One region of the Alkalihalophilus pseudofirmus genome, then DNA from elsewhere that is predicted to be linked to it. Evidence: riboswitches for the same ligand, from Rfam matches in the RefSeq annotation. Region 1 holds a riboswitch; each other region holds the start of a gene.
What was found. Region 1 has a riboswitch for S-adenosylmethionine ahead of PQ478_RS07515 (methionine biosynthesis PLP-dependent protein). Riboswitches for the same ligand answer to the same signal wherever they lie in the genome.
Positions count from the first base shown of each region.

Region 2: it holds a riboswitch for S-adenosylmethionine, as region 1 does, so the genes downstream of both, mtnK (S-methyl-5-thioribose kinase) here and PQ478_RS07515 (methionine biosynthesis PLP-dependent protein) in region 1, are expected to answer to the same signal.
Region 3: it holds a riboswitch for S-adenosylmethionine, as region 1 does, so the genes downstream of both, metK (methionine adenosyltransferase) here and PQ478_RS07515 (methionine biosynthesis PLP-dependent protein) in region 1, are expected to answer to the same signal.

Region 1 is NZ_CP117835.1:1,446,422-1,454,472, forward strand. It holds gene PQ478_RS07495 (YpdA family putative bacillithiol disulfide reductase) at 1-102, shown strand, start outside; gene PQ478_RS07500 (asparaginase) at 125-1,093, opposite strand; gene prsW (glutamic-type intramembrane protease PrsW) at 1,259-1,906, shown strand; gene PQ478_RS07510 (hypothetical protein) at 1,929-2,093, shown strand; SAM riboswitch class I at 2,175-2,277, shown strand; gene PQ478_RS07515 (methionine biosynthesis PLP-dependent protein) at 2,365-3,486, shown strand; gene PQ478_RS07520 (bifunctional homocysteine S-methyltransferase/methylenetetrahydrofolate reductase) at 3,499-5,325, shown strand; gene metH (methionine synthase) at 5,408-8,051, shown strand, end outside.
Region 2 is NZ_CP117835.1:1,320,057-1,328,107, forward strand. It holds gene PQ478_RS06805 (permease) at 1-883, opposite strand, end outside; gene PQ478_RS06810 (DUF2179 domain-containing protein) at 1,151-1,699, shown strand; gene PQ478_RS06815 (CobW family GTP-binding protein) at 1,824-2,774, shown strand; gene mtnA (S-methyl-5-thioribose-1-phosphate isomerase) at 2,812-3,864, opposite strand; gene mtnK (S-methyl-5-thioribose kinase) at 3,861-5,075, opposite strand; SAM riboswitch class I at 5,151-5,341, opposite strand; SAM riboswitch class I at 5,572-5,675, shown strand; gene PQ478_RS06830 (2,3-diketo-5-methylthiopentyl-1-phosphate enolase) at 5,752-6,966, shown strand; gene PQ478_RS06835 (2-hydroxy-3-keto-5-methylthiopentenyl-1-phosphate phosphatase) at 6,963-7,628, shown strand; gene PQ478_RS06840 (methylthioribulose 1-phosphate dehydratase) at 7,619-8,051, shown strand, end outside.
Region 3 is NZ_CP117835.1:3,345,807-3,353,857, reverse strand. It holds gene PQ478_RS17705 (alpha/beta hydrolase family protein) at 1-173, shown strand, start outside; gene PQ478_RS17700 (thiamine-binding protein) at 282-587, shown strand; gene pckA (phosphoenolpyruvate carboxykinase (ATP)) at 668-2,254, opposite strand; SAM riboswitch class I at 2,718-2,830, shown strand; gene metK (methionine adenosyltransferase) at 2,991-4,196, shown strand; gene PQ478_RS17685 (DUF1540 domain-containing protein) at 4,365-4,517, shown strand; gene PQ478_RS17680 (hypothetical protein) at 4,639-4,932, opposite strand; gene PQ478_RS17675 (glycosyltransferase family 4 protein) at 5,018-6,169, opposite strand; gene PQ478_RS17670 (phosphatase PAP2 family protein) at 6,190-6,720, opposite strand; gene PQ478_RS17665 (gamma carbonic anhydrase) at 6,911-7,438, opposite strand; gene PQ478_RS17660 (alpha/beta hydrolase) at 7,556-8,051, shown strand, end outside.

The DNA of each region.
Region 1 (8,051 bases):
GTGATTGCAGCTGGCAATAATGCAAATGAAATCTTTATCGAAAATGGACGTCACCATGGACCGTTGATCGCTGAAGATTTAAAGAAAAAATTTTCAACATAAAAAAGCCCTTTTAGGGGCTTTTTTATGTTAGGAATATTTGTTGTAATTGTTCATTATCAGTAGTAAGTTCAAGAGCAACCATTAGCTTCAAGCGTGCTTTTTGTCCGTTTAGTCCATTCGTAAAAATTACCCCAAGATCTTTAAGCGTTCTTCCGCCTCCGTCGTAACCATATGTATCCTGTACGACTCCGCTGTAACATCTTGATACTAATACAACAGGGATTTGTTTTTTTATTAAACGGTCTAATGCAGGCATGATGGCCGGTGGCACGTTCCCTTGTCCAAAAGCTTCAATGACCAGGCCGTTAATTCCTGCATCAGCTACTGCATCAACAATATCAGCTTCCATCCCGGCGTACGTTTTAAGCAGTGAGACTTTCTTTGTTAGGGAATCAACTGGGTGGCATTCCCTATGCGATAATGTATGATGGAAGTTTACCCCTCGTTTAGTGACAATTCCAATCGGGCCGTATTGAGGGCTTTGAAAGGTGGCAATGTTAGAACTATGTGTTTTCGTTACGTTTTTAGCTGTATGAATTTCATCGTTTAAAACAACGAGCACACCTTTACCGTAGGCTTCGTCACTTGCTGCGGTTTTTACAGCAGAAATGAGGTTGTGAGGACCATCTGATCCTAGTTCATTGCTTGAGCGCATAGCGCCGGTTACCACAACTGGGTTTTCGATGTTTAAGACAAGATCAAGTAAATAAGCCGTCTCTTCTAGCGTATCCGTACCATGTGTCACTACAATTCCATCGAGCGAATCATTTTGTACTCTTTCTTTTAATCGTTTGGCCAGATCGACCATTAGAGAAGGAGTCATATGAGGCGACGGAATGTTCAAGTAATCATCTACGACAACAGAGGCGATGCTTGAAAGGGATTCAATTGTGGAATATAATGGATTTACTAGATTGGGGGTAACCGCACCATGTTCATCCTCTTGCATAGCGATGGTTCCGCCAGTATGTAACACAAGTATCTTTTTCATCTTTCATGCTCCTTTTTATCGTTCGAGAATGACTCTCTTGATGTTATGTACGTATTTTACCATACTTTTCATACCTCACTCATTAGAATTACCATCTAATTTTGTATAAATACTATTTGTATGATTAATAAATGATTGCACAGTATAAGAAAGGTAGGCTCTACATTGTTTGCCCTATTAACAGCTGCTATTGCACCAGGAATGGCGTTACTATCTTATTTTTATTTGAGAAATGAATATGAATCAACTGTCAATGCCTTAGTGTTTAGAACCTTTATTATTGGACTTATCCTTGTTTTCCCTGTTATGGTGTTGCAGTACGCCTTTACAGCTGAGGGTTTATTACAGGCTGGTCTAAGTCAAGCATTTATTTTGTATGGATTTTTTGAGGAGTTTTTCAAATGGTTCATGCTCTATTTTTTTGCATATCAATATGGACAAATGAAACGTCGTTATGATGGAATTGTCTACGGTGTGTCTTTATCACTAGGGTTTGCATCGATGGAAAATGTGTTCTATATTCTAGCTCACGGACTAGAGACTGCGGTAGGTCGTGCTCTGCTTCCTGTATCAAGCCATGCATTATATGGGGTGATTATGGGCTATTATCTAGGCAGAGCCAAGATGGAGAACACCAAAAGAAAGCAGTTTCTATTACTATCCTTATTGATCCCGGTCCTGCTTCATGGAGTCTATGATTTCATTTTGCTGACATTTGATATGTACTTTTTAATCGGACTGGTACCTTTTATGGTCGGCCTTTGGATCTTAGCGTTAAATAAGGTAAAATGGGCTAATAAGCTTGATCATTAAAATGTAGAAAGGGGAATGAAAGATGGTAGGAGAACGTTATCGAGTAATCATTCGTTGCCCGAAATGCGGGGAAAAATATATTCTACGTGGCAAAGAAAATGATCACGGTGAATATGAGACGGGCTTTAAACAATGTGTGTGCGGAAATAATGATGACCTTCACGTGGATGCGACACCTGAATCTTAAAAAACACTTGCAATTACTCGTGAGATAGTGTAACTTAGGTTCAACGTAGAAAGTTTATTTAGAAATTTCATAAAACATGAATTCTTATCAAGAGAGACGGAGGGAATGGCCCGATGAAGTCTCAGCAACCAGCCATTATTGGTCAGGTGCTAATTCCACCAAGCTGAAGCTTGGAAGATAAGAAGAGGCTAGCATTTAACAGACACCTTCTTCTTATTTATTTAAGGAAGGTGTCTTTTTTAGTTATTAGGAGGAATCGGGAGGAGAAACCATGACAAAAGAGAGATATAAAACAGAGGTTGTTCAGATTGGAAATAGAGGACGCGAGCATACTGGAGCTGTTAATACGCCTATTTACTTATCAACAGCCTACAGACATACTGGTATTGGAGAATCAACAGGATATGATTATGCAAGAACGGGCAATCCGACACGTGAAGTTTTAGAAGATGCGATTGCGTCCCTTGAAGAAGGAGATCAAGGATTTGCATGCAGCTCTGGAATGGCTGCAATTCAAACAGTCTTTTCGTTATTTGAGTCGGGGGATGAAATTTTAGCATCTAAAGATTTATATGGCGGGACATATCGACTGTTTGAAGAAGGATGGAGCAGATGGGGCCTTCATTTCTCTTATGTTGACCCGAGGGACTTAGCTCAAGTAGAAGCGGCTGTCAATGAAAAAACAAAAGCACTGTTTATAGAGACTCCAACGAATCCTTTGATGCAAGAAGCCTGTATTAAGTCACTTGCAGCTATTTGTCAAAAACAACAGCTATTATTGATCGTTGATAACACGTTCTACACTCCTTTATTACAACAGCCGCTTGTAGAAGGTGCTGATATCGTTGTTCATAGTGCATCCAAATATCTAGGAGGGCACAATGATGTAATCGCAGGTCTCGTCGTCTCAAAAGGCAAAGAATTATCTGAGCGAATTGGATATTATCATAATGGAATTGGCGCAACACTCGGTGCTTTTGACTCATGGCTTTTAATTCGTGGGATGAAGACTCTAGCCCTCCGTATGGAAAAGCACGAAGAGAATGCGAAAGCTGTCGTTCAATATTTAGAAGAAAATGAGCATGTTACAGATGTATTATATCCAGGGCGCGGCGGAATGGTATCGTTTCGTATTCAAGACGAGGAATGGGTGAATCCGCTCTTGCAGCAATTAAAACTGATTTCCTTTGCAGAGAGCCTAGGCGGTGTGGAAAGTTTAATGACCTATCCAGCAACCCAAACACATGCAGATATTCCAGAAGACGTGAGGGTTGAAAATGGCGTCTGTAATCGACTTCTTCGTTTTTCAGTAGGGATTGAGAGAGCAGAAGATCTTATAAATGATTTAGAGCAAGCCATTACGTATGCAGCTAAATCGAAATCAAATGTGTAAGGGGGTGTCCGCATGACTTTTATAGAAAAAATGAAAAATGAAGTATTAGTTGGAGACGGTGCAATGGGGACTCTTCTTTATGAACAAGGGATTTCCAAATGCTTTGAGGAGCTGAATCTATCAGACCCAAATAGAATTATAGATGCACATAAACAATATATCGAAGCAGGTGCTGTAATCATTCAAACGAATACGTACGCTGCCAATCGCTTAAAACTGGAGAAATATGGCCTCGGTGAAAAGGTTAGAATCATTAATCAAGAAGCAGTAAAGCTTGCAAGAGAAGCTGGCCCTAATGGCATATTTATTGTCGGAACAGTCGGTGGATTGCAAAATTTCCATCAAGAGGAATGGACGAAAGAAGAAGTTCTAGAGGCATTAGAAGAACAAATTGAGGCCTTGCTTGCATCAAATGTAGACGGTATATTGTTAGAAACTTTTTATGACTTAGATGAACTGTTAGGAGCAATTAATATCGTTCGGAACCAATCGGAGCTCCCTATAATTGCTAATGTTTCACTAGGTGAAATCGGGGTGCTTCATGGCGGGGTTTCTCTTAAAGAAGCAATTGGCAAGCTAGAGAATGCAGGAGCAGATGTTGTAGGGGTAAACTGCAGAATGGGTCCAAGCCACATGCTTCGTTCATTAGAAGATGTGCCGCTGCCAAAGCGTGCGTATTTGTCCGTTTATCCAAATGCCAGCTTGCCTGAATATCAAGACGGAAGATTGTTTTATCATTCAAATCCTGAATATTTCGAGAGTATGGGTGAGCAGTTTGTGAATCAAGGGGTACGCCTTCTTGGCGGCTGCTGTGGTACGACTCCCGAGCACATTAGAGCCTTTAGTCAAGTAGCAGAGCGTAGAACACCTGTGGAGGAGAAATGGGTTACGCCTTCTTTGGAAAAAGTTACAAAGAAAATAGAGTTTCCTCGCTCTCTAGAGCCGCTATCTGATATTGCTAAGAAAAGACGCTCAGTGATCGTTGAGCTCGATCCTCCTAAGAAATTAAGTACTGAAAAATTTATAAAGGGTGCAAAAGTTTTAAAAGAAGCAGGAGTGGATGCGGTGACTCTGGCGGATAATTCACTTGCTTCTCCGAGGATTGACAATATGGCTCTGGCCGCCCAAATAAAAGAAGATGTAAGGCCGCTTGTACATGTAACTTGCCGAGACCGTAATTTAATTGGGCTGCAGTCACATTTGATGGGGCTGCATGCGCTCGGTATTAATGATGTGCTGGCTGTGACCGGAGATCCGACAAAAGTGGGGGATTTCCCGGGGGCTACTTCGGTGTATGATGTCACCTCTTTTCAACTTATTTCATTAATGAAACAATTAAATGAAGGCATATCTTTCTCAGGTAAAGATCTTGGACAGAAAGCTAATTTCTCTATTGCTGCTGCTTGTAACCCTAACGTTAGGCACTTGGATAAAGCAGTTCAGCGAATGGAGAAGAAAATAGAGAGTGGTGCTGACTTCTTTATGACGCAGCCTATGTACAGCGAGGAACAAATTGAAGCGTTCTATCATGAAACAAAACATTTAGATACACCAATTTATGTCGGGATCATGCCGCTGACAAGCTCAAGAAACGCTGAATTTCTTCACAATGAAGTGCCGGGTATTAAGCTTACAGATTCAATCCGCAGATCAATGGCTTCCTGTGAAACAAAAGATAGTGCTCAATTAGAAGGAATAAAGATTGCAAAATCATTAATTGATACAGCTACACAGTATTTTAACGGTATTTATTTAATTACACCGTTTCTGCGATATGAAATTACAGCTGAGTTAACAGCCTATATTGAGCAGAAATCAACGGCTAAATTAATGAATTAAACACTTTGAGCTGTATTTTACGAGATGTATGATAGGAATGTAAATTTTTGGACTTGTATGGATTTAAAAAGGAGAGTTAATCATGCCAAAATCATTATTAGAACAACAACTTAAAGAGAGAATCCTTGTACTAGATGGAGCTATGGGGACGATGCTTCAACAAGCAAACCTTACGGCAGAAGATTTTGGCGGCGAGGAATATGAAGGTTGTAATGAATACTTAAATGAAACAGCACCTCATGTCATTGAAGGTATTCATCGTGCTTACTTTGAAGCAGGTGCGGACATTGTTGAAACAAATACATTTGGAGCAACAGATATTGTTTTAGACGATTATGATTTAGGATTTAAAGCAGAAGAGCTTAACCGTGTCGCTGTAGAGATTGCAAAGAAAGCAGCTAAGGAATTTTCTACTCCTGAAAAACCGAGATTTGTAGCAGGTGCGATGGGTCCGACAACCAAATCATTATCGGTAACAGGAGGCACCACCTTTGACGCTTTAATCAACTCTTATCATGAGCAAGCACGAGGGCTGCTCTCTGGTGGAGCCGATTTATTATTACTTGAAACAAGCCAGGATATGAGGAATGTAAAAGCTGCATATGTCGGTATTGAGCGTGCATTCTCTGAACTTGATGTAAAGGTGCCGATTATGGTGTCAGGAACGATTGAGCCAATGGGTACAACGCTTGCCGGCCAGACAATTGAAGCCTTTTATTTATCGCTTGAACATATGAAGCCGACTGTCGTTGGCTTAAATTGCGCAACGGGTCCTGAATTTATGCGGGACCATATTCGTTCCTTATCGGAGCTGTCTAATACGTTTGTAAGCTGTTACCCGAATGCAGGGCTTCCTGATGAAGAAGGACATTATCATGAATCGCCAAGCTCTCTATCGAAAAAATTAATGGGATTTGCTGAAAAAGGCTGGTTAAATATTGTCGGCGGCTGCTGCGGGACGACACCTGAACATATCCGGGCAATGGTCGAGGCTGTAGATGGATTTGCCCCGAGAAAGCTAGAAGAGAAACGTGGTCATGCTGTTTCTGGTATTGAGCCCCTTATTTATGATGACAGTATGCGTCCTCTATTCGTAGGTGAGCGAACGAACGTCATCGGGTCGAGGAAATTTAAACGGCTGATTGCTGAAGGGAAGTATGAAGAGGCATCAGAAATTGCTCGTGCACAGGTGAAGCGTGGTGCGCATGTAATCGATATCTGTCTAGCTGACCCTGATCGTGAAGAACTTGAAGATATGGAAGCCTTTTTGAGTCATGTTGTTAATAAGGTGAAAGTACCGTTAATGATCGATTCTACAGATGAGGCTGTTATTGAAAAATCTCTAACTTACTCTCAAGGAAAAGCGATTATCAATTCCATTAACTTAGAAGACGGGGAAGAGAGATTTGAAGCGATTGTTCCTTTAATAAAAAGATACGGCGCAGCAGTTGTTGTAGGAACTATTGATGAAGAAGGGATGGCTGTTTCAGCAAAACGAAAGCTTGAAGTGGCCAAGAGGTCTTATGATCTTCTAGTAAATAAGCATGGGCTAAAGCCATCCGATATTATCTTTGATCCGCTTGTTTTCCCCGTAGGAACGGGGGATGCGCAATATATCGGCTCTGCTGAAGCAACGGTTGAGGGAATTCGCTTGATAAAAGAGGAATTACCTGAATGCTTAACGATTCTTGGTGTAAGTAATGTCTCGTTTGGACTGCCCCCTGTAGGGAGAGAAGTTTTAAATGCTGTTTATCTTTATCACTGTACACAGGCCGGACTCGATTATGCGATTGTAAATACCGAAAAATTAGAACGCTATGCCTCGATTCCTGAGGAAGAAAAAGAAATGGCTAAAACGTTATTATTTAAAACAACGGATGAATCCTTAGCTGAATTTACAGCTTTTTATAGAGGGAAGAAACAAGAGAAAAAGGTTGAAGCGTCTTCAATGACATTAGAAGAGCGCTTGGCAGCTTACGTAGTAGAGGGAACGAAAGAAGGATTGTATAAAGATCTCGATCAAGCTCTTAAATCTTACTCGGATGCATTAGATATTATAAATGGTCCTTTAATGGACGGTATGGATGAGGTTGGCCGTTTATTTAATAATAATGAGCTGATCGTTGCTGAAGTGCTCCAAAGTGCTGAAGTCATGAAAGCGTCAGTTGCCCACCTTGAACCTCATATGGAGAAAAAAGCGGATGATGATGGTAAAGGTAAAATCTTGCTCGCTACTGTGAAGGGTGATGTGCATGACATCGGTAAGAACCTTGTTGAAATCATCCTGGGGAATAATGGTTTTAAAATTGTTAACTTAGGCATTAAAGTAACGTCAAATGAATTAATTGAAGCGATCAAAAAAGAGAATCCAAAAGCAGTAGGATTATCTGGTTTGCTTGTGAAATCAGCTCAGCAAATGGTATTAACGGCACAGGATCTTCGTCAACAAAATATTTCGATCCCTATTTTAGTGGGCGGGGCTGCTTTGACTCGTAAATTTACGGACACTAAAATTGCTGCTGAATATGACGGGCTTGTCCTCTATGCAAAAGATGCGATGAACGGGCTTGAACTAGCAAATAAATTAGTGAAGCCTGAAGATCAACAGAAACTAGCGCTTGAAATAAGTGAAAAACGCTCTTTAAAAGAACAAGTAAGACCTCAAAGGGAGGCAGCAGTTCAAGTATTAGAGAAGCCGGTCCGCTCAAAAGTGGCGGCAGATGGTC
Region 2 (8,051 bases), 130 kb from region 1:
AGGCTATAAGTGATCCAGTAGTAAATGTATTTCCAAATGATGAAGCTACAAAAGCATCTGCCTCAGAGCATAATGAAAGCAAGAAGGCGAAAGCCATCATTACAGCCGTTGAAGACCATTCGTTGCTTCCGATTGTAAGAAGAAGCTCACGATCTAGGAACGTTTGAAATAACGAGGCAATAAATGCCCCAAGAATCAGATATTTTCCCATTAAGAAAAATTCGTCTGAAGCGTGATAGAGGGTTTGCTTAAACCGATTCATCTTGCGCACAGGACTTTCTATAGTAACAGGGGTAATACCTACTAGCTCATCTTTAGATAACTTTAGCTGCTCACTATTTTTGAAAATGACATAAAGTATGCCTCCAATAATAATAGCAAGTATGAAAGCTAGTCCCATTCTCGCATATAAAACTGTTAAATCTGTTCTAAAGGCATAATAAGTCGATGCAGCTACAACCGGATTTAAGATGGGTGCCCCGACTAGAAAGACAACACCCACATGCAGGGGCATTCCTTTTTTGATGAGTCGTCTGACGATAGGAACGATGGCACATTCACAAATAGGGAAGATCGCTCCTAAAAAGGCAGCGGGCAGAAGGGCTGCATAAGCATTTTTCGGAAGATAACGATGAATCCATTCTTCCTTTACATAGATTTGAATTAAAGCAGACACGAAGACTCCAAGTAAAATAAAGGGTACCGCTTCAATTACTATACTTAAGAAGATTGTATTAACCGTTAACCATGTATCAGGGACAGCGATAGAGGCTTCCGTATTTTTAAATGATTCAATATTAAAAAATAAAATTAAGAACAACAGCAGCAAGACAAAGCCGATCATGTCTTTGCCAAAACCTATGAATTTTTTACCTGCTTTCATTTCTTTTAAATCGACTCCTTTATTAGATGGTTCTATTTATTCTTATGTAAGTGACTTTGGCTTTAGTAGAAATAGAATAACTTTGCTAGAAAAAAGTTCCCTAGCTAGTTTATCATAAACAGCTTCACAACAGGGGAAACCGTTGCATTCGTAATAAAATTGAAAAAATATCGAAAGAAGTAGAAAAAAAGTGGTAGATTCATGGTTGTTTTCCTGTTAAACTACGGGAGTTGCCTGATGGATAATAGTAAAGGAAGGTGATTGAATATGGTTCAGGCTTTAATTATTTTTGTTGCCCAGCTTTTATTTGTACCAGTCTTAACCTTACGTACGATTATGATGGTTAAGGGGATGAAAGAGAAGGCTGCTGCTATGGGTATACTTGAGGGGATTATTTATGTTGGAGCACTTGGACTCGTGTTCAGTGATCTATCCAACTATTTAAATATGGCTTCGTATGCATTGGGCTTTGGTGTTGGACTCTATATCGGAGCAATTATTGAACAAAAGCTCGCGATTGGTTACGTAACAATTGAAGTCAACATTATGCAGCGTAATGAGGAATTAACAAATCGTTTAAGAGTGGTAGGATTCAGTGTTTCGACTGCTGAAGTAGAAGGAATGAATTCTTCTCGTTTTAGACTAGATTGCACAGCTCGGAGAGATCGTGAGCGAGAGTTTATTGAAATTGTAAATGCTTATGAGCCAAGTGCGTTTATCGTTTCCTTTGAACCGCGTAATTTTAAAGGCGGTTACATTACAAAAGCGATGAAAAAGCGTAAAGAAAAATTCTTGAAGAAGAAAATGAGTGCATAATATAAATGATAGAGGAAGACATAAGGGGAACCTTATGTTTTTTTCTTTGTGTAAATAAGAATGATTTTGATTTATGAGGTAATTTATGATATTTTTGTAGAAAAGGAGAGAAGGAGACAGGTCAATGAAACAAATTCCTGCATATGTGTTAACGGGATTCCTTGGCAGCGGAAAAACCACTGTCCTGCAGCGTATGATCCAATCAGCTAAAGATGACGGCTTAAGACCAATTATTGTCTTGAATGAGCTAGGTGAAACGAATGTAGAACGTCATTTATTTACTGATGTTGAAATGGTTGAATTATTGAATGGATGCATTTGTTGTACGATTCAAGAAGATATGAGAACCGAACTAGAGGAGCTTTTGCGCTCAGACGATCCAGGAGATATATTATTTATAGAAGGGACAGGCATTGCTAATCCCCAAGAAATAATGGAAGCACTCACACACCCGCATTTAGTTGAGGCCGTTCAATTACAGTCGATTATAAGTGTATTAGATACTAGTAAATTTCTCGAGTATCAAAGCCGGTTTCAAAGTTCTAAAGAAGTAAGACAGTTATTAAATCAACAGGTTGAGTTTGCCTCATTACTCTTATTTAATAAGATGGATTTAACAGACGGCCGTACGCTTAACAAAGTTAAAAAGAAAGTTGAAGTTTTGAAGCAGAAAAACACTCCTATTATTGAAACTGAGATGGGAAATGTAGATCGTACTGAGTTGTTCGCCTCAAGATTTAAGTGGGAATTAGAGGAGTCTGAAAAAAGTCAAAACAACCATCACCATCACCATCAACATACTTTCCAAGCCGTTCGAGTAAAAGATGTGCCGAATATAGAGAGGGTAGCTTTTGAGAAGTGGCTGAAGAAAAATGATGAGCTGATCATTCGAGCGAAAGGAGTAGTTCGCTTAACTGAAACACCAAGACTCTTTCACTTTCAATATGCATCCAAGACTTTGCAGTTAACGCCTGCTGATGAGGAAGATGAGCCTGTTATCATTTTGATTGGCACAGGATTTCAGAAAGAAGAGTTATTGGATTCCATAAAAGCAGAAGTGTTAATGAAAGGATGAGAAGAAGCGTAGTGATTGCACTACGCTTCTTTACGTTCTATACATGGACGGATTCGTTTTGGAGTGCTTGCAATCGATCTTTAAAATCTCCTCTAATAAGTCCTTTTTCGGTAATAATTCCGCTAATAAGTTCATTAGGTACAACATCAAAAGCAGGGTTAAATACCTTAGTGCCATCAGGTGCAAGCGCCACACCTTGAAGGTGAGTCACTTCCTCAGCAGCTCGTTCTTCAATAGGTATATCTTCCCCGGATACAGTGTTAAGGTCAATGGTTGAAAAAGGTGCTGCTACATAAAAAGGAATATCATGGGCTTTAGCCAAGATGGCAAGACCGTATGTACCTATCTTATTTGCAGTATCTCCATTAGCGGCTATTCGATCCGCTCCAACCATCACCGCAGTAATGTTTTTTGTCTTTAATACATGAGCAGCCATACTGTCAGTAATTAAGGTTACATCAATACCTAGCTGCTGCAATTCCCAAGCCGTTAGTCTTGCACCTTGTAAAACGGGTCTTGTCTCACACGCATAAGCGTTTAATTCTATATCTCTTTCTTTTGCGAGATAAAAAGGAGCCAGAGCTGTACCGTATTGCGCTGTTGCGATCCCTCCAGCATTACAGATCGTTAGTACTGTATCTCCATCTTCCAAGAGCTCTAGACCAAATTCTCCAATTTTTCTACACGTATTCCTATCTTCCTCTTGGATCGCTAGTGCCTCTAATACACACCGCTCTTTAGCTTCCTCGACACTTTTAGCTTGAATAGCTGCTTCAATCACTCGGTCTGTGGCCCAAAATAAATTAACAGCAGTAGGGCGGCTTGTGGCAAGATAATCTCGTTTGGCCTCGAGCTCATCTAAAAAGAGTTCAAGTTGATTAGATTGCTTTCCTTCGCTCCATAAAACAAGTCCAAAAGCTGCGGCAATACCAATCGCAGGTGCACCTCTTACTTTAAGAAACGTGATGGCCTCCCAAACTTCCTCAATGGAAACGGCATCTATAAAGATCACTTTATGAGGTAATTGTCTTTGGTCTAGGATACGGAGTACGTTTGTTTCTTGATTCCACTCAACAGATTGAATGGTCATTTTAACACATCCTTTGTTTCTTGAATTAATTGATCAATCGTACGAATATTTCGTCTTTTTAGGATAAAGGTGCTTCCTAATTCCAACGCATTTTTCTGAGCGCATAAACGCTTTTGACAATCTGAAATGTTATCAATATCAGCCACATGAGCAAGTCCAATAATCCTTCTAATTAATTCACAGCCAGCAAAGCCAACAGCATCTTCAAAAATGGTAGCTAGCATATAATCGACGTAGCCTTCTGTTTGTATAAAAGCTTCTACATGGTGGTTTTGCCATAGCTTTTTATATTCTTCTTTAAATACTTCTATGGTTTCAATGATAATTAGATACAGGTCAGAATGCTGCTGTTCATCTATAGCCGTTTTTGAGATGGTATTTAACAGTATATTAGCAATAAATAAACCTAAATCAAAGCCAGCAGGACCAAAAAAAGCAAATTCCGGATCAATCACTTTTGTTTCTTCTGCAGTTACAAACACACTCCCTGTGTGGAGATCCCCGTGAATGAGAGCTTCTGATTTTGTAAGAAATGTATATTTGAGTTTGGCAGCTTCTAGCTTAAGCTCTTCGTTTTTCCATAGTTCAATCACAGTATCTTTCAAATGATCTTCGAAGTTATTTGTATCATGATCAAAGAAAGGATCTGTGAACACGAGATCTTCTGTGATTTTACAAAGCTCAGGATTTGTAAATCTAACTGAGATTTCTTTTATCTCTTGCTGGCTTTCACCAAAAGGAGAGGAATGAAAGATCGTTTTTGCTAGATATGTCCCAATATGCCTGCCAAGATTAGGGTAGGTCTCACCATCAATTAGTCCTTTTCTTAAGATAGTATAGTCAGATAAATCTTCCATGATAGTGATAGCTAAGTCATCATCAGTATGTATCACGTTAGGAACCAATGATGGGACAGTTTCTGCAGCTTTTTGTAAGGCTTCTGCTTCAATTTTTGCTCGTCTTAAAGTGAGGGGCCAGCTTTCCCCTACCACTTTTGCATAAGGTAGTGCTTGTTTGATAATGAGAGATTGTCCGCTTAGTGAGTCGCTCAAGTGAAATACATAATTAAGATTACCATCACCAATCTCTTTGCATAGAAGAAGAGAAGGTGCAGGGAAGAGGCCGAGCTTCTGATTAAGCTTTTCGATGTAGGCGATAGCCGTTTCTTCTGTTAATGGTTCATAACTTGCCGTGGCAATGCTTGTACTCATTAGATCATCTCCTAAAATAATAAAAATAAAAAACCTCTTTTCTGATCGAAAAGAGGTGGATGTATGATCGCATCTCTCTTATCTCTCAGACAAAGTCTGTTGGATGTAGCACCGTGCCTTTGGTTGATTCAAAACATTTGATTCAAAACATTTGATTCAAACCTATTGATTTAAACCTATTGATTTAAACCAATGAAATCAAACATTAGAAAGGTCGGTTGCTGGGCGTCATAGGGCCAATTCCCTCAGCCTACTCGTAATAAGAGTGGAATATGAAGTTTTTGGAAAATTGTAAGATCACTTGATGAAAACTATAAAACAAGTAACTCCATTTCGTCAATATTTTTTTAAAATAAATAATTTTCAAATTTGAATAAAATAATTATTGACAAGTTAACTTAGTAGCTGTCATGATAGTAACAATAAATTGATTGTTCAGTTTATTTGGCTGGAATTTTTAAAATTTAAGTAAGTTTAATTATAATTTTATACCAATCTCTTATCAAGAGCAGGCGGAGGGACAAGCCCAGTGAAGCCCGGCAACCGGTTTGAAAAACACGGTGCTAATTCTTGCAGCGATTATTAGCTGATAGATAAGAGGGAGCTTAAACTATACAAACCTCTCCCTCTTTAGGAAGAGGTTTTTTTGTTTACTATTCATGCAGGGGGTCTAAAAATGACAGTTATCGCTCAGTATTTAGTTCATGATCAAAATGGTGAATTTGAAAAAAAAGCAGAAAAAATTGCAATAGGATTAACGGTTGGTTCATGGACGGATCTGCCAGAACTTGAAAAAGCACAACTGCTTGCTCATAAAGGTGAGGTTGTTGAAGTGAGGGAAATTGAGGAATCGGCAGATGGAGTCAGAAGAGGGTTAATTAGTATTTCTTTTCCTGCTGCTAACTACAGCTTTGATCTGCCGGCTATTCTTACAACGACCTTTGGCAAACTATCTTTAGATGGCTCAATCAAACTGATCGATCTACATTTCAGCAATGAAATTCAACGCCATTTCAAAGGACCGCGTTTTGGTATTCAAGGGGTGAGAGAATTAACAGGTGCTTATGATCGTCCATTGGTGATGAGTATATTTAAGGCAGCTATTGGAAGGTCACTCGACTCGCTTCATGAGCAAATGCTTCATCAAGCGTTAGGCGGGGTTGATTTAGTGAAAGACGATGAAATTCTATTTGAAAATGAATTAACTCCACTTGAACAAAGAGTTCCGGTTGGGCTTGCGGCGATTGCTGAAGCAGCAGAAGAAACTGGAAATCGGCCTTTATATGCTGTGAATTTAACGGGAAAGACATTTGAGTTGAAAGAGCGGGCAAAAACAGCGATTGAACTCGGAGCACCGGCCTTACTGTTTAACGTATTTACATACGGACTCGATGTTCTTCAAGGGTTAAGAGAAGACCCGGAAATTGATGTGCCGATCTTAGCACATCCAGCCTTTTCAGGGGCTATAACCTCTTCTACTAGATACGGGGTGAGCAATCCATTACTTTTAGGGAAATTACTACGTATGGTTGGTGCAGACCTAGTCTTATTCCCGTCACCTTATGGCAGTGTAGCGATGCCTAAACAAGAAACATTACAAATCGCTCAAGCTTTGCGAACAGCAGATGAGCCATACGCGCAAGCATTTCCTGTCCCATCAGCAGGCATTCACCCAGGTATGACAGCGCAATTAATTGAAGATTTTGGAATTGATACTGTCATTAATGCAGGCGGAGGCATTCATGGTCATCCAGATGGAGCGAGCGCAGGCGGTGCGGCTTTTAGAGAAGCTATAGATGGTGTTCTTTCTGGCCAGACATTAGAAGAGAAGGCGGAATCAAGTTTAAACTTGAGAAAGGCACTAGATACGTGGGGGCTCGTAAAAGTATGAAGAAACCGATTATTTTCTGTGACTTTGACGGGACCATTACAGAATCAGACAACATTATTGCTCTAATGAAGCAGTTTGCCCCTCCTGAATGGGAAGAGATCAAAGATCAGATTTTAAATCAAACCATTACGATACAAGAAGGTGTCGGGAAATTATTCTCCTATATTCCCTCTTCTAAAAAGCAAGACATGCTTGAGTTTCTCAGGGAGAACGCACACTATCGGGATGGTTTTGCTTCCCTGTTAACTTATGCGAATGAAAACGATATCCCGTTTTACATAGTGAGCGGAGGCGTTGATTTTTTTGTTTATCCAATGCTTGCAGAATTTGATGTGCCTTTAGAGCAGATCTATTGTAATAAAGCCGATTTTTCAGGTGAGAAAATCCTGATTAAATGGCCGCATTCTTGTGATACGCATTGCAATAATGGGTGCGGCTGCTGCAAACCAAGTATTATACGATCATTCGATGAGACATTGCATGAGTGTATTGTCATTGGCGATTCAATAACTGATCTTGAAGCAGCAAAGTTAGCAGACTTAGTTTTTGCGCGAGACTATCTAAAGGAAAAATGCGAGGAATTAAATATTACCTATCAGCCTTTTGAAAATTTTCATCAGATTACGAATTACTTAGAAGGGAGGAAGTCAGTTTGTCGATAGATAAGTGGAACGAATTAGCTGATATTAAAGATGAATTAGCTGCTCGTGATTGGTTTCCTGGAACAAGCGGCAACCTTTCAATAAAGGTGGATAATGAGCCGTTATCTTTTTATGTGACAGCTAGCGGAGTAGATAAGCGTAAACGAACGGAAAAAGATTTTTTGTTAGTGGATCAATGTGGTCAATCTATCGAACAAACATCCTTAAAACCTTCTGCAGAAACGCTCCTTCATGCACAAGTATACCGGTTAACGGACGCTGGCTGCTCGCTGCATGTGCATACAATTTATAATAATTTAATTTCAGATATGTACGGTGATACAGGGGCCGTAACGTTTAGAGGCAATGAATTAATTAAAGCATTCAATATTTGGGAAGAGGACGGGGAATTAACAATCCCTATTGTTCGTAATTTTGCAGATA
Region 3 (8,051 bases), 1.9 Mb from region 1:
TATCGATTGAGCATGCTTATAGACTGGAGCAGGCTCTAAATCAGGTAAATAAAAAAGTTGATGCTTGGTATTACCCTGATTACACTCATCATTTTCCTGCAAAAGAACAACAGAGAATTCTGACAGAGGCAGGGAAGTGGCTAAAAGCGCAACGAAAACACGGACTTGGTTAATCACCGACTTATTCAGGTCGGTGTTTTTTTGTGTTTTAGTGGAATATGTTTGGAAATTTAATAAAACGGTTAGAGAAACATATACGCTAACATGAAAGGATGAGATTAATGGCAACTGTAACAGCAGGATTTCAAGTATTACCGAACGGGAAAGATGTTGATACGGACGGTGTGATTCCAAAGATTGTAGAGGTTGTTCAAAACTCTGGACTCACCTATCATGTAGGACCGATGGAAACGGTAATAGAAGGAAGTATTGATGATGTATTTAATGTGATCAAATCAGCACAGCAAGTTGGTATTGATGAAGGGGCAAGCGATGTGTTAACGAATATCAAGCTTCATTACCACGAAGATGGTGTGTCGATCAAGGATAAGCTGACCCATGTCAAGGAAGGAATGCAGGGTAAATAGTAAACAAAATAAGATACTAAAAAGCCAAGTCGTGTAAGGCGACTTGGCTTTTAGTGGGAAAAGTATGATTAATAATGGGATTATAATGTTGGTCCTGCAGACTTGATCTCGTCGCTGACATTTTCAAATTTCTTGAAGTTTTCTTGGAAGTCAGCAGCAAGTTGTTTTGCCTTTTCATCATACGCAGCTTTATCTGTCCATGTATCACGCGGGTGTAGAACTTCATCAGGCACACCTGGGCAGTGAAGTGGGACGTGCAGACCAAAAATTGGGTCAACTGCTGTTTCTGTTTGACGAAGCTCACCTTGCAATGCAGCTTGAATCATTGCACGAGTGTACGGCAGGTTCATGCGTTTGCCGACACCGTATGGACCGCCAGACCATCCAGTATTCACTAGAAATACTTGAACATCATGCTGGGAGATCTTCTCGCCTAACATTTCTGCATAACGAGCTGCAGGAAGCGGTAAGAACGGTGCACCAAAGCATGTTGAGAACGTTGCTTCTGGTGATGTAACCCCGCGCTCTGTTCCAGCTAACTTACTAGTGTAGCCAGATAAGAAATGGTACATTGCTTGTTCTTTTGTTAATTTGCTGATTGGTGGCAATACGCCAAAAGCATCAGCCGTTAAAAAGATAATTGTATTCGGATGACCTGCAACACTTGGTGTGAGCGCATTAGGAATCGCTTCAAGCGGGTAAGCAGCACGTGTATTTTCTGTTAAAACCGTGTTGTCAAAATCAGGTAATGCTGTCTTTTCATCTACGACAACGTTTTCAAGAACGGATCCAAAACGAATCGCATTCCAGATTTGCGGTTCTTTCTCTTCAGAAAGGTTAATGCATTTTGCATAGCAGCCGCCCTCAATATTAAATACACCGTTAGATGACCAGCCGTGCTCATCATCTCCAATTAAGTAACGATTCGGGTCAGCAGATAAGGTAGTTTTACCTGTACCTGATAAGCCAAAGAATAAAGCAACATCGCCTTCTTTTCCTGCATTCGCAGAGCAGTGCATTGAAAGAACGTTTTGTTCAGGGAGCATGAAGTTCATCACAGAGAAAATAGATTTTTTCATTTCACCTGCATATTCAGTTCCTCCAATTAAAACGATACGTTCTTCAAATGAAATAATAATGAATGTTTCAGAGCGAGTTCCATCTACTGCAGGATCAGCTTTAAACGTTGGTGCTGAAACAATCGTAAAGTCTGCAATTGTTTCTTGATTCAATTCCTCAGCAGTTGGACGGATAAATAATTGTCTAGCAAAAGCTTGATGCCATGCAAATTCATTTACAACTTTTAAAGAAAGACGGAAGTTTTTATCAGCTCCAGCATATCCCTTTGAAACAAATAATTCTTCTTTCGTTCCAAGGTGGGCCAGCACTTTTTTGTAAAGCTTCGTAAATACATCCTTCTCGATTGGCTGATTAACAGGGCCCCATGCAATTTTGTCGGCTACACTTGGCTCGTTGACAATGAACTTATCTTTTGGCGAACGTCCTGTGTACGTACCAGTCTCAACGCTTAATGCACCAGAAGCTGTTAATTTACCTTCTTTACGCATCAGTGATTTTTCAACTAATGCCGAGATCGGTAAATCATGGTGTGTCTGCTCACTTTTCAATAATTGGTCAAGTTCTGATGTAAGGCTTAAAGTAGTCATTGTCGCAAAACCCTTTCCTATTTAAAGTAATTTAACTTTTTATTGGTATTTGGTACTTGTCATCGTTTCTATGTCAATTAGTATAACACATTATATCTATTAGTCTATACTAATGTGAAAGTTTTTTTGAAAAATGATGCAATGAACCAAAAGCCGCCCTTTTGGTATTGAAAGGGCCAAAGGGGAAAAGGTGTTAGTTCTTACGATTTGAGACGAAAATGAAGAAGACTTTAAATGAATAAGTCCATAAAATATGAAGAGATGAATTCTGGAAGAAGCATAATACTATATAGAAGAAAACGGTTTAATCTAGATGGTGATGAAAATAAAATGACATTAATTAATGAATAGTATAACTCATTATAAACGAGTTCTACTCCGACTAAAAGTATGAATATTAGTGAATTTTCGGCCGGTGTTGACAGAGGATTCTATGTACGTTATGATATGTCGCGAACGGATACTCTTATCCAGAGTAGGTGGAGGGACAGGCCCGAAGAAACCCAGCAACCAACACTCATGCCAAACGAGTGAAAAGGTGCTAACCTGCAAGGCAGCTGCCTTGAACGATAAGAGGCGAAAGGTAAACATTTCAACCCTTTTCCTCGATGGAATGGGGTTTTCTACGTTTATACACGTCTTAAACCGTTTTATCACCCATTGGATGAGAAACGAGTGCCGTCTCAAATCATTCGCACACAACCGTTGTAGTTGTCTGCATAGGAGGAATTTGAACATGGTAGAAAAGCAAAGTCGTCGTTTATTTACATCAGAATCAGTAACAGAAGGTCATCCAGATAAAATTAGTGATCAAATCTCTGATGCGATTCTTGATGAGATCTTAGCGAAAGATCCTAATGCTCGTGTAGCTTGTGAAACATCTGTAACAACTGGTTTAGTTTTAGTTGCGGGTGAGATCACTACAAACACATATGTAGATATCCCTAAAGTCGTTCGTGAGACGATCAAAGGAATTGGTTACACACGTGCTAAATATGGTTTTGATGCAGAGACTTGTGCTGTTTTAACATCAATTGATGAGCAATCAGCAGATATCGCAGCTGGGGTTGACCAAGCATTAGAAGCTCGCGAAGGACAAATGACTGATGCAGAAATTGAAGCAATTGGTGCAGGTGACCAAGGTTTAATGTTTGGTTATGCAAATAACGAAACAAAAGAACTTATGCCGCTTCCTATTTCATTAAGTCATAAACTAGCTCGCCGCTTAACTGAAGTACGTAAAGAAGAAATTCTTCCTTACTTACGTCCAGATGGGAAAACACAAGTGACTGTGGAATATGATGAGGACGGAAAACCAGCTCGTATTGATACGATTGTTATCTCCACTCAACATCATCCAGAAGTAACTCTTGAGCAAATTCAACGCAACTTAAAAGAGTATGTCATTAACCCGGTTGTACCAGCTGAATTGCTTGATGAGGATACGAAATACTTCATTAACCCAACAGGACGCTTTGTTATCGGCGGACCTCAAGGGGATGCTGGTTTAACTGGACGTAAAATCATTGTAGACACTTACGGTGGATATGCTCGTCACGGCGGCGGTGCATTCTCTGGTAAAGATGCAACAAAAGTTGACCGTTCAGGTGCTTATGCAGCTCGTTATGTAGCGAAGAACATCGTTGCAGCTGGATTAGCTGATAAGTGTGAGGTGCAGCTTGCATATGCAATCGGTGTTGCTCAGCCGGTGTCAATTTCAATTGATACATTTGGTACAGGTAAAGTTTCTGAAGAAACACTTGTTTCATTAGTTCGTGATAACTTTGACCTTCGTCCTGCTGGCATCATTAAAATGCTTGACCTTCGTCGTCCTATTTATAAGCAAACAGCAGCATACGGACACTTTGGACGTACAGATATTGAGCTTCCATGGGAGCAAACGGATAAAGCGTCTGTTCTTAAAGAACAAGCAGGACTTTAATTTACAGTTTTATTAAAAGAAATACAAAAAAACACAATTTCTCATTTGAGAGATTGTGTTTTTTGTTTTAGTTTAGATAATCGGGGTATAACAAATAATAGAAACACTTCTATGTATGCTTCTCTTCAAAAAAGGCCAAACTAGGCAGTAAGAGGGAGGTGGACTAATATGGCACAAGATGTTTTATGTGAAGTGAACAATTGTGTACATTGGTCGCATGGTAACCAATGTGCAGCGGATAAGATCTATGTAATCAGTCATAAAGGGAAACAAGCAGATCGTCAAGAGGAGACGGATTGTAAAACGTTCGAACCAAGCTAAGAGTATAAAAAGAGGGCATTCTCCGTGCCTTCTTTTTATACTCTTAGTATTGAGAATAAGAATCATTGTTATTCATATATTTGAAAAAAAAGTACCTGCCCCAAAACAGGTACTTTTTTTCTTATACACATTGAAAAGATGAAATTCTTCTTAAATCAATTCCGAAATTTACCCAGCGGAAAAACCACCATCGATAGCCAGCAACTGAGTTTCGGCCTACAAATGTTGGGAAGAACCAAAACGTTTCACCATTTGTTAGGCGGATAAATGTAAATCGAAATAAACAGCGATTAATGGCTCCAGGATCCACCGCGAAAGCTTGAGGACCGCTTGGAAGCTGTGGCGTCATCTGCGGAGGTGGCCCAGGTGGTCCTTGCCTCTCCATCTGTTCGTACATTGAATCGTAATAATACATTCTCCCACTCCTTAGCAAAAGATCAGTTAACTCTTTATTACACTATGCTCATGCCTAGAAAGTGGTGAGGATTAAAGGGGAGAGGTTAGGCAAGGGATCTTTTATCCAAGGAACCAATGCTTAGTTTTTTATATTCTGATAATAATCCGTCGAAAATAGAATCCCATGATTGAGATAAGGCATACGTTCTTGCTGCATATCCCATCTCAAGCCGCTGACTAGGAGAGTAAAGGAGCTTAGTAATGGCTTGAACAAAAGATTCGGCATTACCAGACTTACAAATCATTCCTGTTTTTCCATGTTCCACAATTTCCCTAACGCCTCCTTTATCAGCAACAATAGCTGGTGTTCCTGAAGCCAAAGCTTCTAATACGACATTACCGAACGTCTCCGTTTGGGAAGGGAAAATGAATAAGTCGGCTAAAGCGTATAGTGCTGAGAGTGCCTCGCCGTTTAAATAGCCTGTAAACGTCACCTGAGCACATTGGAACTCAGACTTCATTTCAGACAGCATCGGCCCACCTCCAACATAAATCCAATGAACTTGTTCACATATCTCTTTAGGAAGATGGCGCATAATCCTTTTCATGGTTGCTAGATCTTTCTCGGGTGCCATACGGCCAACATAAAGGAGAACAAATTTTTGTTCTATATTGTAGAGGTCATACAAATATCCTTCTTTCTTTGAGGGTGAGAACTGCTGGCAATCTACACCTCGGCTCCATATATCTAGATGGTTAAATTTTTTAGAGGCAAGATGGAGCTTTGTTTCAATTGAAGGAACGAGGACCTTCTTACAGTCTGCATAAAACCATCTTAAGTAAGACCACATCAAGTCGGACAGGAAAGTGAGTTTATAGTATTGCAAGTAATGATCAAAATGAGTGTGATAAGAGCCAACTAAAGGAATGTGATATTTCTTGCTGAGGTGAACACCTGCCAATCCCAGGTTAAAAGGTGTGGTTACATGGAGGACGGTTGGATTAAATGCTAGCAGCTCTTTTTTTAATCTCAGCATATTAGGCCAAGCAACTCTACACTCTGGATAGAGGAAAAAGGGAAAGCTTGTGAAAGAATGAATGTTGCTTTTAAATGGGTCTGTATGTTCTAGCTGATCAGGGATAAACAATTGATATTCAACGTTTCGTTTCTCTAGGTGGCTGACAAGTCTCGTTAACGTTCTAGCTACTCCGTTTACCTGTGGACTGTACGTATCAGAAAATATAGCGATTCTCATCTTTCATCCTCCTATCGATCTCAACTCATCAAAGCAGCAACTGCTGCATAAAAAAGTACACCACTTACAAACCCAAGTCCCCATCCGGCCATAACATCAGAAGGGTAATGCAGCCCAAGACTAATGCGTGAGATGCCAACAAGAAATGACGTAATTAAAAAGAAAATAGAATAGGCTGGGAACATCAACATAAAAGGCGTGCAGGCTGCTATGGCTGCTGTTGTATGTCCAGATGGAAACGAATGATCTTTTAAAGGCTTTTTTACTACATGGGATTCTTTGAGAGATACATAAGGTCTGTATCTAGGGGTACGGTGTTTTATACCCCTGACAATAAGGTGGCTTGTGATTAATGCAGCCATGGCAGCTATACTGGCTGTAAACATATCACCCGATGTGAGGAGCAATAAACTGAGTAAAGAAATAATAGTTAATGGAGCGCTGCCCAAGTGAGTGATATACTGCATCGGCAGCATGAGGCGGTGATTCTTATTAATTAAATAAAACAGCTGGCAGTCCGTTTCATACAACCAAGATTTATTTATGATCATCTTCATTCCCCCTCTCTATTTTCTTATAGTGTAAGGGGGAATTATTGAGTTACTATCAAGGGAAGGTAAATGTATTGTTTAGAAGTGTGAAGGCGTCTTAACGACTTTAGACAGGAGGCGGCATATTTTATGAGAACATGACAAAAAACCTTCTATCTTGAGTAGATGCAAGATAAAAGGTTTTGATCATTTATTTTTTATTTACTTCTGATTGCACTTGTTTGTAGTGCTGACCTTTTTCTACGTATTCCCGCCTAATTCTTGCCATGTCTGCTAGATCCTCATCCGTTAAATCACGGACTACTTTAGCAGGACGACCGAATGCGAGGGTATTAGGTGGGATTTTCTTTCCTTGAGGGACAAGACTTCCGGCACCGATAAATGCACCCTCGCCGATTTCAGCTCCATCAAGAATAATCGACCCCATTCCGATGAGGGCATTTCTTCTAATGGTGCAGCTATGTAGAAGGACCTGGTGGCCTACAGTGACATCATCTTCAATAATAAGCGGGTATTTAGGGCTTTGGTGAAGCATGGATTGATCTTGAATATTCACACGTTCGCCAATAATGGTTGGAGACACATCACCGCGGATCACAGTTTGATACCATATACTGCTCATTGCTCCAATGGTAACATCGCCGGTGATTGTGACATAATCAGCAATAAAAGCGCTCTCATCAATTTTAGGCCATTTCCCCTCGTATGGATAAATCATTTTATACACATCCTTTTGATTTGATAAAAAAACAGCTATACTAATTTTAACGTAAATATCATAGAGGTGGAAACGAATATAAAAAAAGAGAAGAAATGAAGTTAGGGGGAATCAATTATGTGGAAATCAGAGATTTCTGAGCCGCGTGGTGTAGTCGTAATGGTACACGGAGCCGGTGAGCATCACGGGAGATATATGTGGCTTGCTAAGAAGTGGAATGACCACGGCTTTGATGTGGTGATGGGAGACTTGCCAGGTCAAGGGAAGACAAGAGGTACAAGAGGCCATGTGCAATCATTTAATCAGTATTTAGATGCGGTTGATGAATGGATGCTTGAGGCAAAAAAGAAAGAATTACCGATTATTTTGTTTGGCCATAGTATGGGAGGTCTTGTTTGTGTTCGTTCGTTAATGGAGCGTAATCATACTCATATTACTGGAGTAATCTTATCTTCACCTTGCTTAGGATTAAGCAGCCCCCCTCCAAAAACAAAGGCATTGGCTACAAAGCTTTTGCACAGAGTCGCACCAACCTTCAGTGCTAAATCTGGATTGCGTACTGAGCATTGTACGCGCAATGAAGAAGTACGTGAAGCTTATTTGAAAGATGAAC